One region of the Actinoplanes sp. GCM10030250 genome, then DNA from elsewhere that is predicted to be linked to it. Evidence: riboswitches for the same ligand, from Rfam matches in the RefSeq annotation. Region 1 holds a riboswitch; each other region holds the start of a gene.
The links. A riboswitch is a leader RNA that binds a small molecule or an ion and turns the genes downstream of it on or off. The one in region 1 is predicted to bind cyclic di-AMP.
Positions count from the first base shown of each region.

Region 2: it holds a riboswitch for cyclic di-AMP, as region 1 does, so the genes downstream of both, ACFQV6_RS28940 (C40 family peptidase) here and ACFQV6_RS12815 (coiled-coil domain-containing protein) in region 1, are expected to answer to the same signal.
Region 3: it holds a riboswitch for cyclic di-AMP, as region 1 does, so the genes downstream of both, ACFQV6_RS43260 (transglycosylase family protein) here and ACFQV6_RS12815 (coiled-coil domain-containing protein) in region 1, are expected to answer to the same signal.
Region 4: it holds a riboswitch for cyclic di-AMP, as region 1 does, so the genes downstream of both, ACFQV6_RS14550 (transglycosylase family protein) here and ACFQV6_RS12815 (coiled-coil domain-containing protein) in region 1, are expected to answer to the same signal.

Region 1 is NZ_JBHTDO010000007.1:207,847-211,750, reverse strand. Features, by position in the region: gene ACFQV6_RS12820 (ABC transporter ATP-binding protein) at 1-559, shown strand, start outside; gene ACFQV6_RS12815 (coiled-coil domain-containing protein) at 589-1,626, opposite strand; cyclic di-AMP (ydaO/yuaA leader) riboswitch at 1,625-1,761, opposite strand; cyclic di-AMP (ydaO/yuaA leader) riboswitch at 1,970-2,104, shown strand; gene ACFQV6_RS12810 (coiled-coil domain-containing protein) at 2,109-3,140, shown strand; gene ACFQV6_RS12805 (glycoside hydrolase family 65 protein) at 3,201-3,904, opposite strand, start outside.
Region 2 is NZ_JBHTDO010000026.1:56,266-60,169, reverse strand. Features, by position in the region: gene mraZ (division/cell wall cluster transcriptional repressor MraZ) at 1-422, opposite strand, end outside; gene ACFQV6_RS28940 (C40 family peptidase) at 1,050-1,829, opposite strand; cyclic di-AMP (ydaO/yuaA leader) riboswitch at 1,869-2,044, opposite strand; gene ACFQV6_RS28935 (MurT ligase domain-containing protein) at 2,433-3,653, shown strand; gene ACFQV6_RS28930 (type 1 glutamine amidotransferase) at 3,643-3,904, shown strand, end outside.
Region 3 is NZ_JBHTDO010000066.1:17,542-21,445, reverse strand. Features, by position in the region: gene ACFQV6_RS43265 (MerR family transcriptional regulator) at 1-605, shown strand, start outside; gene ACFQV6_RS43260 (transglycosylase family protein) at 1,391-1,957, opposite strand; cyclic di-AMP (ydaO/yuaA leader) riboswitch at 1,956-2,128, opposite strand; gene ACFQV6_RS43255 (saccharopine dehydrogenase family protein) at 2,335-3,564, shown strand; gene ACFQV6_RS43250 (class I SAM-dependent methyltransferase) at 3,545-3,904, opposite strand, start outside.
Region 4 is NZ_JBHTDO010000009.1:96,259-100,162, reverse strand. Features, by position in the region: gene menC (o-succinylbenzoate synthase) at 40-1,158, shown strand; cyclic di-AMP (ydaO/yuaA leader) riboswitch at 1,520-1,697, shown strand; gene ACFQV6_RS14550 (transglycosylase family protein) at 1,738-2,247, shown strand; gene ACFQV6_RS14545 (phosphotransferase) at 2,541-3,632, opposite strand; gene ACFQV6_RS14540 (alpha/beta fold hydrolase) at 3,625-3,904, opposite strand, start outside.

The DNA.
Region 1 (3,904 bases):
CAACGGGTCCGGCAAGTCGACCCTGCTGCGGGCGGTTGCCGGCCTGCTGCCGGTGGCCCGCGGGAAGATCTACGCCTCCGGCCAGCCGTCGCTGCTCGGCGTGAACGCCGCGCTGATGAACGAGCTGCCCGGCGAGCGCAACGTCGAGTTGGGCTGCCTGGCGATGGGCATGTCACCGGCCGAGGTGAAGACGAAGAAGGACGGCATCATCGAGTTCTCCGGCATCAACGAGCGGGGCGACTTCTCCTCGCTGCCGATGCGGACCTACTCCTCCGGCATGGCCGCCCGGCTGCGCTTCTCCATCGCCGCCGCGAAGCAGCACGACGTCCTGCTCATCGACGAGGCCCTCGCCACCGGTGACGCCAAGTTCCGCCGCCGCAGCGAGGCGCGGGTGCGTGAGCTGCGTGCCGAGGCCGGCACGGTCTTCCTGGTCAGCCACAGCGAGCAGTCGATCCGGGACACCTGCGACCGCAGCATATGGCTGGAGTCCGGCGAGATCCGGGCCGACGGGCCGACCGACGAGGTGTTGCGCGAGTACGAGGCCTACATGCGTAAGTAGGCCTCGTACCGCGCGATCAGTTCACCGGCTCAGTTCACCGACAGGTGCACGTGGTTGGTGTGGTCGCTGGACGGGTCGCCACCCGCCCCGCTGTAGGACTTCCAGCCGCTGCTCGGTAGCCAGATCCGCCGGAACCAGATGACGTAGAGCACGTCCAGCTTCTCGGCGTTGTTGATGAAGTAGTTCGCCAGGTTGTTGCCGTACGTCTTGCTCGCACCCGTGGCATCGCCGCCGAAACCACTCTTGTCGGCGGCGAAGTCACAGGCCCGGCCCTTGGGATGCTCACCGCTGTTCTGCTCGCGGAAGCAGTGCACATACCGGGTGAAGCCGTCCGACTTCGCCTGCTTCAGCGCGTGCAGCGTGCGCGGGGTGATACAGCCGCCGCTTGTCGGGTCGTCCTCGGAGCAGCCGTTGCCGGCGTTGCTCGGCGCCGGGTCGGCCGAGGCGCTGCCGCCGCCGTCACCCGACTGGCCGGCGTCCGCGCCCTGGTTGGCCTTCTTCAGCGCGGTCTCGGCCTGAGTCTTGCGCTTGGCCATCACATTGACCTGCTTCTGCTGGTCGCGGACGGCGGTGTCGATGGCGATCTTGGCCCGCTGCTGGTCGCTGCGGGTGGTCTTGAGGTCGGCGATCGCGGCGTTCTGCTGAGCCGCCACGGTGGCCAGTGTCTCGACCCGGTCCAGGAAGCTGTCCGTCGAGTTCGCGGTGACCAGGGCGGACAACGTGCCCATCCGGCCCGAGGTGTAGGCCTGCTGCGCGATCTCGTCGAGGGCGTCCTGCTGGGGGCCGAGCGCGGCGTCGAGGCGCTTGAGTTCGGCGGTCAGGTCGGTCTGCTGCTGCTTGGACTTCTTCAGACTCGCCTTGGCCTTGACGTAACCGCTGGAGGCGTCTTCGAGTTGTTCGATGAGGGACTTGGAACCGCCCTCACCGTCGTCGCCGTTTTCACCCGGCGCGGCGAGGGGACGGGGGGCCGCGGTGGCCGGCGACGCGGCGACGGCCAGCCCGCACACGGCGACGAGCAGCGCCATGACCGCTGCCAATCGCCGCGCAGTCTGATCCTGCACTGGCATTTCCTTCCGTCGGCCGCCGGCCGGGTTAGCTGACGGGTTCGGGACGAAGGAAATCCCTACCGCGAACGCGGATTCACCCCATGGGGAAATGTGGTTCCCCGGCTCGCCACGAGGGCGATTAGGCGGCGGCCCCCTGGCGGGAACCGGCTCCGACCATACCCACTGCATCGACAGATCGACAGTTCTCGTACGCAGCGCAATTGCATCACCACATGAAGTGATGCGATTACAGAAAGTCGTTGACAGGTAACAATTTTCGCGGTTCCTTGGGACCTGATGCGCGGCGATATCTCGGGTAAACTCCACTCCGGTCCTGCCAGGACGGCACCGCCCCCGAGTTGCCGGCAGGCCGCCGCCCAATCGCCCGAAAGGCGAGCCGGGGAACCAGGTCACTGGGGTGAATCCGCAGTATGCGGTAGGGATTGCTTCCGTCCCGAACCCGTCAGCTAACTCGGTCGGCGGTGACAAGGAAGGAACGGTTGATGACCGCAAGTCCCCGCCGGTGGCTGACGCTTGCGCTGGCGCCCCTCGTGGCTACGGCACTGTTTGTGTCACCCGCCACATCGGCGTCCGCGGCCCCGGGAGGTAGTTCGCCGACCGCCGAGGAGGAGGGCAACGCCGATTTATCCACAGCGATGGAGTCGACCAACCGGCGCTATGTCGCCGCGAAGGGTGCCGTCGCGGAATCCCGGAAGAACCAGAAGAAACTGGCCGGTGACATCAAGGCCGCCGAGAGCCGCCGGGACGCTCTGATTCCCGAGGTCAACTCGATCGCGCGGCAGCAGTATCAGACGGGCAACCTCAGCGCCGTCGGCTTCCTGCTCCAGGCCAGCTCGTCGAACGACTTCATGAGCAAGGCGATCTCTCTCGAGGAGATCAACAAGCTCCACGACGAGAAGCTGCACGAGCTCAACGAGGCGATCGCCACGGTCACCGAGAGCAAGACGAAACTCGATGCCGAGCTCAAGAACGAGCAGCAGCAGCTGACCATCCTGCAGAAGCAGAAGGACTCCGCCGACAAGCAGCTCGACCTGCTGGGCGGCGGTACCGGCATCAACAAGACCATCACCCGGGGCTTCGTCGACGCCAAGTCGAAGGAGGCCTCCCCCGCGCCTCGAAACGCCAGCGGCGGTTTCTCCAGCGAGGGGTGCACCGAGAGGGACGAGACCACGAGCGGTTGCGTGACGAAGCGCACCCTCCACATGTACAAGGAAGTGCGCAAGGCCAACTTCAAACGCTTCGTCGGCTGTCACCGCAACGGCGGGCCGTTCGAGCACCCCAAGGGCCGTGCCTGCGACTGGTCTCTGCAGAAGAGCGGATTCTCGGCTGCGCACAACGACGACATGATGCGGTACGGCAACGACCTGACCGCGTTCCTGGTGCGTAACGCCGACAAGCTCGGCATCTACTACGTCATCTGGTACAAGCAGATCTGGTTCCCGGCGACGAACGAGTGGCGCTCGTACAGCGGCCCGAGTGACCACACGGACCACGTGCACGTATCGATGCTCTAGAACCTCACGGAAAAGCCCCCGTCCTCCTCGAGGACGGGGGCTTTCTCGTTTCCGCTGGGGTCAGTGCACCGCGCGGCGCACCGGTGCCCGGCCGGCCGGCTGCGACGGCGCGGGACCGACCGGGATCGCCGGCGGAATCGCCATGGTCACCGGGCGCACCTGGGTCACCTCGGTCTCCTTGCCGTGGTGCAGCAGCGTCAGCCGGGCCGAGCCGCCGCCGTTGCGCAGCGAGTAGGTGACGTCCTCGGAGGTCACGTTCACCCGCAGCCGCAGACCGCGCCAGAGCAGCGAGAACTCCAGGTTGTTGATCCGGCTGGGCAGTCGCGGCGCGAAGCTGAGCTGACCGTTGAAGTCGCGCATGCCGCCCAGGCCGGCGACGAGCGCGATCCAGGAACCGGCGAGCGACGCCACGTGCACGCCGTCCCGCGCGTTGCGGTGCAGGTCGTGCAGGTCCATCAGGGCGGCTTCGCCCAGGTAGTCGTGGGCAAGCTCCAGGTGGCCGGTCTCGGCTGCCATGACGGCCTGCACACAGGCGGACAGAGAAGAGTCGCGTACGGTACGCGCGTCGTAGTACGCGAAGTTACGCGCCTTCTCGTCCGGCGTGAACGCGTCCCCGCGGATGTACATCGCCATCACCAGGTCGGCCTGCTTGATCACCTGCTTGCGGTACAGGTCGAAGTACGGGAAGTTCAGCAGCAGCGGGTAGCCCTCCGGCGGAGTGTTCTCGAAGTCCCACTCCTGGAGCCGGGTGAAGCCCTCGCACT
Region 2 (3,904 bases), on a different contig from region 1:
CCGGGCAGCACCCCCTCCTCGATGTCAGCGAAGTCTTCCTCGCTGGCCGAGAGGTAGTCGTCCCAGGACTGCTTGTCCCAGATCTCGACCCGGGTGCTGGCTCCGATCACCACGAGGTCGCGCCCGAGGCTCGCGTAATCCCGCAAGTGCGCCGGGATGGTGACCCGGCCCTGCTTGTCGGGAACCTCGTCGTGCGCGCTGGCGAAGAACACCCGGCTGTAAGCCCGGGCGGCCTTGTTCGTCACCGGCGCCTCACGCAGCTGACCGGCGATGCGCTGGAATTCCGGCATCGGGAACACATAAAGACAGCGCTCCTGCCCCTTGGTGATCACGACACCTCCCGCCAGCTCATCACGGAATTTCGCCGGAAGGATCAGCCGGCCCTTCTCGTCGAGGCGCGGGGTGTGCGTGCCGAGGAACATCGGCCCTTCCCCCCTTGCCGTGGCGCCCGCTCCTTCGCGGTGGAGACGGTCCGCCTGTCAACTCGGGCCGGCAGGCCTCGGTGAACTTCCTTGCCCTGCCACTGCGCTCCACTCTACTCCACTTCCCTCCACCTGCAACCCGAAAGCGAACGCTCGCGAGCCGTTTTCGCGGACGAAAGCCCAGTTCAAGGGCGGTGGGGCGCAGTGGAGGGTCAGAGCATGATCAACGAGGTCCGGTTTCCGACATCGGGCGCACGAGGGCCGAAAAGTCCGCCGATTCCGGGCTTCGCGGACCGTTTTTCGCCCGCCGGGGAGGAAAGTGGGGGCCTCGGGGAGGGTCGCGGGGAGGAAAGTGGGGCCGGCGGACCGCCGAACGCAGGAACGCCTGTGGGGCGTGACCCGGACTCGGGTCACGCCCCACAGGCGTCGATTCTTGCTCAGCGGACGATGCCACCACACCGTCGCGCTACACCTTACTTACTTAGGTGCGCTGTGCTCATGTCCTACTACGTGCGCTGTCCTACTTACTACGTGCTTGCTTACTACGTGCTTGCTTACTACGTGCTTGCTTACTACGTGCTTGCTTACTACGTGCTTGCTTACTACGTGCTTGCCACGCGCGCCGAATCAGGCGACGAGGCGGCGTACCACATAGTTCTTGTTCCAGATCTTGTGCTTGCCGACCCGGGCACCGGTGTGCGGCGAGTCGTACACGTAGCCGTTTCCGGCGTAGATCCCGGCGTGGTAGCCGTAGGACCCGTTGCGGAAGACGATCAGGTCGCCGACCCTCTTGTTGCTCTTGGCGACCGACTTGCCGTACCGCTGCTGCGAGTTCGCCTTGTGCGGCAGCTTCTTGCCCGCTGCCTTCTTGTAGACGTACTTGGTGAAGCCGGAGCAGTCGAAACGCTTCGGCCCGGACGCGCCGAACTTGTACAGCGCGCCCTTGTGCTTCTTGGCCTCGGCGAGAACCTTGGCGCCGCTGGCCTTCACGGAGACCTTGATCTTATTGGTGGTCACCTGGTTGAAGCCGTTCCCGGTGAAGATCGTCCGGGTCCACGCGGTCGCCTGGGGCTTCGCGCTGAGCGTGACCGTCCCGTTCTGGTTGCGAACGGTCTCGGTGTCCCACGTCCGCCAGGCGCCCTTGCTGTAGCCCTGGAGCCGGACCGTGCCCTTGGCGATCTTGCCGGTACGCGGGTCGATCACCTTGGCGGTGACCTTGAGGGTGGAGCCCCACTTCAGGCTCCGGGTGCTGACCTTGGTAGCGGCCAGCTTGGGCGTGACCTTCACCGCGGCGGCCGCGGCCACCGGGGTGGGAGCGGCGGCAGAAGCGGCCGAAGTGGCCACCAACTGACCGGCGCAGAGGCAGAGACCCAGAGACAGTGCGACAGTGCCGGTACCGACGGACATGCGACGGCCCCGGCGCGAACTGTGTTCGTGCACGGTAGAGAATTCCCTCCGGCACGCCTGCGAGGTTAGCTGTCGGGTTCGGGCGGGAAGGTTGCCCGGCCGCCGAAGCGGCTTCACCCCGAGGTCCCCCAATGCACCACGCGGAATGCCGCGGTGCGGGAGGACCGATATTGGGTTCCCCGTCCCTGCCCCCTGATGCCTGATGCTTTCGTGCTTGGGGTGATCGCGCCGTCCGGAACGGGGCAGGGCTCGGCGTGAACCAGTCCGGCGCGACCGGTGAGCGGTTGCTCCCGGCCCAACCTTGCTACCTGAATCCGGGCGTGATCGTCACCGTGCGCATCGTCACCCTGAGTAATTGGCATAAACGGTCATGTCCAGTTTGTTACCTCCGCGAGACAAATGCCATTACTCAATGCGGTCACTCGGGCACAGAAGGTAGAAGGTTACGGGTGAAACAGAACACACAAATAGTCTCGCCCCGTCTCGCAACATGACCGAAACGCCCGGACCGGCCAAAACACCGACCGTGCGATGATCTTGATGGTCTGGCAACTGGTCGTAACCTTCGCGTCCGGTACCCTCGCTGGCGTGACGGACGGGAAATTGCCTCTCATCGCCAAGGTCGCGACCTCCGTGTCGAAGACCGCTGCGGCGCTCTCCAGGGCCGCGGGACGCGGCGACGGCTCGGTGATCGGTGGCTGGATCGGCCTCAAGATCGACCCCGACCTGCTCAAGCATCTCGCGTCGGGCCGGGCCGTGGCGCTCGTCTCGGGCACCAACGGCAAGACCACCACGACGCGGCTCACCGCGGCCGCTGTCGGTTATCTCGGCCGGGTCGCCACCAACTCGTTCGGCGCCAACATGCCGACCGGCCACACCTCGGCGCTGGCGAAGGAGGGGCACACCCCGTTCGCCGTGCTGGAGGTCGACGAGCACTACCTGGCTCAGGTCATCGACGCCACGAACCCCCGGGTGGTGGCGCTGCTCAACCTCTCCCGCGACCAGCTGGACCGGGCGAAGGAGGTGGCGATGATGGCGCAGCTGTGGAAAGCGGCACTCGCCGGCCACCCCGACATCCGGGTGGTCGCCAACGCCGATGACCCGATGGTGGTCTGGGCGGCGAGCACCAGCCCGCAGGTCACCTGGTTCAGCGCCGGCCAGCGCTGGCACGACGACTCGTTCGTCTGCCCGGAGAGCGGCCACCCGATCGAGCGGGCCAACGGCGACTGGTGGTGCGCCGGCTGCCCGCTGCGCCGCCCCCGGCCGAACTGGACGGTCGAGGAGGAGGGCGTGATCGACCCGCGCGGCGACTGGCACATGGTGAAACTCCAGCTGCCGGGCCGCGTCAACGTCGGCAACGCGGCCACCGCTCTCGCCGTCGCGGCCGAGTTCGGGGTGCGCCCGATAGAGGCACTCCCCCGCCTCTCCCGGGTGACGTCGATCGCCGGCCGTTACGCACAGGTGGATCGGGACGGGCGCAACATCCGGCTGCTGCTCGCGAAGAACCCGGCCAGCTGGCTGGAGGCGTTCGACATGGCTGATCATGCCCCTACGCTGCTCTCCATCAACGCACGCGACCCCGACGGCCTGGACACCTCATGGCTGTGGGACGTCGATTTCGCACCGCTGCGCACCCGCCCCGTGCTGATCACCGGTGACCGTGCGTATGACCTCGCCGTCCGGCTCGAGGTGAACCAGGTGCCGTTCCGGCACGTACTCAGTTTCGACGAGGCGTTGCGGGCCGTACCCCCCGGCCGCCTCGAAGTGATCGCCAACTACACGGCGTTCCAGGACATCCGAGCGGAGTTGGACCGTGTCAACTGAGGCCCTGCGGATCGTGTGGATCTACCCCGACCTGCTGTCCACCTACGGTGACCGGGGCAACCTGCTGATCCTGGCGCACCGGGCGGCGGCCCGCGGCATCCCGGTCGAGACCTACGAGGTCCGCTCCGACCAGCAGATGCCCACCACCGCCGACATCTATCTGATCGGCGGCGGCGAGGACGGCCCCCAGTCCCTCGCCGCGCAGCGCCTGATCGCCGACGGCGGCGTGCACCGGGCGGTCAACCAGGGTG
Region 3 (3,904 bases), on a different contig from region 1:
AGCGGCAGGCTCAGGACGAGGCGATTCAGGCCGCTCGTGCGGTTTTCGGCACGCAGCCGGAAGCTCAAATGCGGCACGTGCCGGCGATGACCGTGGTGGCCACGCTGGTGCACGGCACGCCGATCGGGCGTAACGCGCAGGAGTGGGAGGAGGCCGAGACGATGATCGAGTCGGCGGCGGCCGAGCTGGTCAAGACGGTGGAGGGCGCCGGCGTCACAGTGCGGGGTGCGCCATGGCGGACGCTGGCGCTCGATGGCCCTAAGCAGGACAGGCGTGTCCTTGACGGCGAGGGCCCGTTCTGGATGGCCAAGGTGCCGGTGGACGCGCCGGCGGAGGTGCTGGCGGCCCTGCCGGAGGATCTGCAGGTTCGGGTGGAGGAGGCGCGCGACGAGCTTTCGATCTTCATGCCGGGCCGCAACACGATGGCCAAGTACTGCACGATGATCCTGCGCCTGCTCAACGCCTGCCCGCCCGACGGCGAGAGGTTCGTGAACATCGCACGCCTACGCCAAGAGGTTCAAGCGGACGGTGTCCTGAGCAGCGCACCCCTCCAGAGCGTCGAAAACGTTGAAAGCGTTGAAAGCCGACCGGAAACGACCAGCTGATCGACGCCATCAACAGCACTCGGCAACGCCTGCTCAGTTGGATGCGAGCACGCCAGGTCTTAGCGGTCACCGAGGCCGCCACAGCAGCCTCGCCACCCGGAATGGCGCGCGTCACGACGCGAGCGCATCACCACGCCAACGCTTCACGGCGCGCGTCACCGCGCGGTTGCTTCACCGCGCGGTTGCTTCACCGCGCGTGCGTATCACGATGCGCACGCTTTGCGGCGCCGCTGCAACGCCATGCCAGCGCTTCGGGATGCCAGCGCTTCGGAGCGGGTGGCGGGCGGCAGGGACGGCGCAAGCGACGGTAGGGGCGCACGCAACGCGACCGTGCGCTTCTACACACGCCGGAGCACCCGCTCCTAGCGACAGCCGGCTCGTACACAACCCGACCGTGCGCTTCTACCCACGCCAGAGCAACAACCAGCTCTCACACAACCTCACCGTGCGCGCCCACTGGTCCAGGCACCCGTCAGGGTGGAGGCCCGCGGCGGTTCGCATGCCGGCCGGCCCAGGTCCAGCTGAACGTGAGTGCTGTATCCGGCGCCGCGAGACAGCCATCCATGTTCACCAGAACGCCCGTGCCGCGCGTGAAAATCTGGCGCTGGGCAGGGAAGGTCGACCCTCATCCCAAAATCTGGGACGCGACAGAGGGCGCGCCGGTAGCCGACCAGCCCGACCAACGCCTGCGCCTGCGCCTCGCGACCCAAGCACCGCCACGGTCGCGGCCTCAGCGACAACCGCCGACTGAGACCGCGAACCAAGACGGCAGGAAAACCCAGCCCTCACACCGTGAGGCGCTGCCCGGCATACAGGAGGTGTGGACTCTTCAACACGTCGTCATTAGCCCGGTAGAGGGCACGCCAGCCCCCACGAACGTTGTACCGATGGGCGATAGCGGCGAGGGTGTCGCCACGACGGACGACGTGAGTGCGGGTGGCGCCGCCCGAAGCCCTCCGCATCGTCGCTGACACGGGCTGAGGCGTGTAGGCGTGACGCCTGCCGCAGTGCGGCCACGCACCGATGCCCTGGCCGCGCAGTACACGCTCGGCGACGAGGATCTGTTCGGACTTGGTGGCCTGGTTGGCGGTGGTTGCGTACTTCGTGCCGCCGTAGGCACGCCACGTGCCGCGGCTGAACTGAAGGCCGCCGTAGTAACCGTTGCCGGTGTTGATGCGCCAGTTGCCACCGGACTCGCAATGGGCAATCGCGTCCCAGTTCACGCTGGACGCTCGGGAAGGTGCGGCGGAGGTGGGGGAGGGGGGCCCGAGCAGCACGAAAGCCCCAGCCCCGGCAAGCCCCACAGCAACCATGCCGAAGGCACGATGAACCCGCTTGTTGATCTGAACCATGAGTTGTCCTCCACGCCTGCGAGGTCAGCTGTCGGGTTCGGGCAGAGGTGCCCGGCCGCGTGCTGCGGCTTCACCCCGAGGCGCATCAGCGCCGAGGAACTTTTGGGTCCCCCGCTCCATGCCTTTGTTTCTTAGACCGTGGTCGGCGGCAGGACTCGGCGTTCCGGCCACGGTGTCCGCCACTGCGGACTGCCGACGGTAGCCACCACCCGACGAGGCTGGCCATGCCTCTACGCGGGACCGGTGACCTTGTTCTCAACAAATTAGCCGCTTTGATCTTATTTTGTGTGACTAACTCACCAGAATTTCGTGCCTGGCCTACCAGCTGGTAACCACGACGCTGCGGACACTCCACCGAGGGTGCACAATCGGCAGCCATGAGCGATGGAGCCCGCGAGTTCGAAGTGATCGTCTACGGTGCCACGGGTTTCGTGGGTGTCCTGACAGCACGGCACCTCGCCGCGCACGCCCCGGCGGGTACCCGAATCGCATTGGCCGGGCGCTCGCCGGAGAAACTGGAGGCGGTTCGCTCACGTCTGGGTGTTCAGTGGCCAATCGTTGTGGCGGACGCCACAGACGCCGAGGCGCTGGCCGCGATGGTTGCCCGCACGAAGGTGGTCATCACCACCGCGGGGCCTTATGCGAAGTACGGCCGCATTCTGGCGCGCGTTTGCGCCGAAGCGGGTACCGACTACGTGGACCTGACCGGTGAGGTCCTTTTCGCACGGGACAGCATCGACGAGAACCATGAGGTCGCGAAACGCACCGGGGCGAGGATCGTCCACTCTTGCGGCTTCGACTCGATCCCGTCCGACATCGGGGTTTATGTCCTGCATGAGCAGGTACGGGCGGACGGCGCCGGTGAGCTCACCGACACCACGCTGGTGGTGACCAGCATGAAGGGCGGTGTCAGCGGCGGCACCATCGATTCGATGCGCCACCAGCTCGACCTGATGAAGAAGGACCGGCAGCTGCGCAAAATCGGGGCCAGCCCGTACTCGCTGAGCCCGGACCGCGCGGCGGAGCCGGACCTCGGCCGGCAGCCGGACATGCTCACCCTGCCCGCTTCCGAAGTGGATCCGAGCCTGCGCGGGCACCTCGCGCCGTTCGTCATGGCGTCCTACAACACGCGGGTCGTCCGGCGCAGCAACGCGCTGCTCGGCTGGGCGTACGGTCGCCGTTTCCGCTATCGCGAGGTGATGAGCGCCGGCACCTCCGCGCTCTCCCCCGTGATCGCCCACGGCACCAAGTTCGCGCTGGGCGGCCTGGTCCTGGGCCTGGCGCTGCCGCCGACGAGGTTCGTCCTGGACCGCATCCTGCCGAAGCCGGGCTCCGGCCCGAGCGAGCAGACCCAGCGCAACGGCCACTTCACGATGGACATCTTCACCACCACCACGGACGGCTCGCGCTACACGGCCCGGGTCCGCGCCAAGGGCGATCCCGGTTATGCGGCGACGGCCATCATGCTCGGCGAGTCCGCGCTTGCTCTGGCTCTTGACACCAAGCAGTCCGAGGGTGGCGTGCTCACACCCGCCACGGCGATCGGCAGTGCACTCGTCGACCGCCTCCGCACCGCCGGTCTGGAGATCACGGCACGAAAGCTATGACGTGGAAGACGTGCCAATGTTTCGGCCCGGTGTAGGCCATTCCCGGCGCGTCCTCCTCGTACCAGTGCTCGATCTCCAAACCGTCCAGCAGCGCCCGCACCTCGGGCGCGCTGAGAAACGTCATGGCCGGATCACCCGCCCACGTGTCGTTCACACCGAAGATGTCCACCGCCAGTCGCCCGCCCGGCCGCAGCGCCGACCGAATCTCCGTCCACAGGCGGTCGAACGATTCACGTCGTTGAAAGGGCAGCGAGTACCCCGCATAAACGAGATCGGCCGCGGGCAGATCAGTCACATTCTCAAAGCCACTCACGCGTACGGTCAACCCCGCATGCCGGCC
Region 4 (3,904 bases), on a different contig from region 1:
AGCAGCGCAGGGGAGAGCCGTGATCGGGATGGGAGAGCGATGATCCGCGTTGAGGCCGTGGAGTTGCGGCGGGTTCGGTTGCCGCTCGTGCATCAGTTCCGGACCAGTTCGCATGCGAAGCGGGAGCTGGAGCACATTCTCGTGGTGCTGCGGAGTGCGGACGGGGCGGTGGGGTGGGGGGAGATCGCTTCGCCGAGCGGGCCGTTCTACTCGGCGGAGACGGTGGAGAGCTGTTGGGGGGTGGCGCGGTCGTTTCTGGCGCCGCTGGTCCTTGGTGCGTCGTGGGAGCATCCGTCTTCGCTGGCGGGTGCGATGGCGAAGGTGCGGGGGAACCACTTCGCGCGGGCCGGGTTCGACATGGCCGCGTGGGCTCTGTGGTCGGGCTTGCAGGGGGTTCCGCTGGCGAAGGCTCTGGGCGGGACACGGTCGAGCGTCGAAGCCGGGGTGTCGCTGGGCATCGAGCCGACGATCGACGATCTGCTTGCTCAGGTTTCGGCGCAGGTGGCGTCGGGATATCGGCGGATCAAGCTGAAGATCGCGCCGGGGTGGGATGTTGAACCTGTTCGAGAGGTCCGGTCCGCGTTTCCTTCCGTGCCGGTGCACGTCGACGCGAATGGTGCTTATGGCATTTCCGACATGTCGATTTTTCGGACACTGGACGAATGCGGTCTGTTGATGATCGAGCAGCCTTTCGCGCCCCGGGCTCTGGTAGCGCACGCGGAGTTGCAGGCCGAACTGGCGACGCCGGTTTGCCTGGATGAGTCGGTGGAGGATGTCGAGGATCTGGTCACGGCGCTGCGGCTGGGTTCCGGGCGGATTCTCAACATCAAGGTGTCCCGGATGGGCGGCCTGACTCAGGCGGTTCGCGCTCACGAGCTGGCCCGGGCGGAGGGGATGCCGGTGTGGTGCGGAGGCATGCACGAGTTCGGCATCGGGCGGGCGGCGAATGTGGCACTCAGTTCGCTGCCCGGGTTCACCCTGCCGTCGGATGTGTCCGGTTCTGACAAGTACTACGCCAGGGACGTCACCACCCGCCCGATCGTCTCCGTGGACGGTTTCGTCGACGTGCCGGAGGGGCCGGGCCTCGGGTGGGAGGCCGACCTCGACTTTGTCGCCGGGCACACCACCGACCAGCTCGTGATCAAGAAGGGAGGGTGAGAGGGGCCCCAGCGTGCCGGCGAGAGGGTGAATCGAGCTGAGGCTTGCCCGGCGAAAGGGGCGGATGAGGTTAAAGGCTCGTCCGGCAAAAGGGGGTGAATCAGGCAAAGGTGCGCTCGTCGAAAGCGGGTAAATCGGACTTAGATCGGCTGGCGAAAGGAGGGAATCGGGGCTTTTGGTGGTCTGCCGGATGGTGGGACGAGCGACTCGGGGGGCCTTTTCCGGAATGCCTGCCTTTCCAGGGCACGAACAAGATCAAAAGGGGCAAATACTGAGAAGCACGTCACTATTCCGGGTGTAAAACTTGGTTGATCACGCCCTGTCGTGGTTACCGTCGGGCCGTCCCGCCACAGCGGGCACTGTGGATGGACCGCCGAATCCTGCCGCTGTCCACAGACACGAATCGACGGCAGGAGCGGGGGACCCAGGTAAGCCGGCGCGCGAATACTCCGCGTCTTGGGGTGAAGCCGTGATGAGGACGGCCGGGCCACTCTGCCCGAACCCGACAGCTCACCTCGCAGGCGTGGAGGATCATCCATGTCTCGGATCGGTAGACGAACGCGCCTTGCCCTCTGTCTGGTGACAGCGGGTGTGACCGGAGCCGGCATCCTGCTCGGCCCCGCCACTCCGGCATCAGCGGCCCGCCAGGTCAACTGGGACGTGCTCGCCAAGTGCGAGTCCGGCGGCAGGTGGCACATCAACACCGGGAACGGGTACTACGGCGGCCTGCAGTTCAGCCGCAGCACGTGGAAGGCGAACGGCGGCGGGAAGTATGCGCCGACCGCCGACAAGGCGTCCAAGGCCGAACAGATCAAGGTCGCCAAGAAGTTGCACGCGAAGCGGGGCCTCAGCCCCTGGCCGACCTGCGGAAAGAAGGCCGGCATCTACAAGGCCACCAAGGCGGCCAAGAAGAAGGCGGTCGCTAAGCCGAGCGGCAAGACGTACGTGATCCGCTCCGGCGACACGCTCGCCTCGATCGCCAAGAAGCACAAGGTCACCGGTGGGTGGCGCACCCTGTTCAAGCTGAACAAGGACCGGCTCGACAGCCCGAGCCTGATCTTCCCGGGCCAGCGGATCCGCGTCCGCTAATCCGACAGCGCGCGTTACCGAACAGTGCGGCCGTGTGGCGTCCACCAACGCCACTGGGCTGACCGCCGGAGACGCCGCGCCTACGACGACGCCATGCCCGCCGACGATGCCGGGCATGGCGTCATCATCCGGGACGTCGCCGCGCCGGTCAGCCAGCAGCCGTGCCGGGCAGCCAGCAGCCGCGACGGTCAGCCAGCAGCCGCGCCGGTCGGCCAGCAGCCGCGCCGGTCGGCCAGCAGCCGCGCCGGTCGGCCAGCAGCCGCGCCGGCCGGTAAACACCGCGACGGGCGCCGTCAGTCGCTCGTGGAGGACCAGCTGGCTTGCAGGTTGCCCGTCAGGTAGCTGAGGGACGCCGCCAGGTCGGCACCCGCCACGTGCGGGCGTCGTAGCTGGTCCGTGTAGATGGCGATGTCCGCGAGTACCCACCACAGCCGGTAGAAGGCGAGCGCGTCCGTGGACGCCTGGTGCCCGGTCAGTTCGGCGTAGCGGTCGAGGACGGCGGCATCGTCACCGCTCGGTTTCTCGCCCAGCATTTCCGCGAATACGGAGGTGAGCATCCACAGGTCCCGCTCCGGTGGCGCGACTCCGGCCGTGTCCCAGTCGATCAGCAGCAGCCCGCCGGGGGTGTGCAGGAGGTTACCGGGGTGGGGTTCGCCGTGGGTGAGGACCCACCGGGCCGGATCGCCGATGCTTTCCGCGAGCTGGTCGAAATCGGTCAGCCATTTCTGGATCAGGGTCGTGTGGGTGGTCAGGGCCGCACGGGTGGGTTCGGCGTACGGGCCGGCGGTCCACGGGCGACCCGTGTCCCGGAGCGCCTCTTCGAGCCCAGAACGCCCGGGGAAGGAAGGCCGGGGAAGGGACAGGCCGGGAAGGGACAGGCCGGGAAGGGACAGGCCGGGAAGGGACAGAGGGGAAGGGGACGAAGCGGTGTCGGACGCTGTGGACGAGCCGGTCCGGTGCAGGGCGGCCAGCATCTCGACGAGGGCCTGACGGTCGGCGGGTGGATGCGGCGTGAAGTCGCCGGATGAGCCTTCGAGAAGTGGGTACAAGCTCAGCCCGTACCGTGAAGAAAGCCGCCGCAGGGCCTCCCCACCCGGCGCCGGGACCGGGGCGAGGACGAAGTCGAGCCCTGACTCGCGACGTAGCGTGACCGCCGTCATCAGGGATCGGCGCAGCCGGTCGAACGCCGCCTCCCGGCCGGCCGGGACGGCACCCAGGTCGTCCACCTTCACGAACCAGGTCGCGCCACCGCGATCCCGTACCGACCAGTGATGACTGCCCGCCCCCACCGGCAGGTACTCCGTGGTGGCGGCCTCGATCTCCCACCCGGCGCGCAGTGCCGAGATCACCGCCTCCTCGGTGAGGTCCCTGGGCGGCTCACGCATGGTGACTCAGCCACTCCAGCGCGGGCTCCGCCTGCACCGGCAGCACCGAGATGTGACCCTCGCCGATCTCGATCCGCAGCTCCGGGGCCTGGAGCTGCCCGGCCAGCCAGATGCTGTGCGAGCTCGGCACCACCCGGTCGGCGCCGCCGTGCACGAGCAGTACGGGGGCGGTGATCGTCGACGGGTCGAATCCCCACGGGCCGGCGTTGGCGAGGTCGTCGTCGATCAGTGGCGCGGGTCCGTGGGCCATCGCCGGTTCGACGACGCTGCCG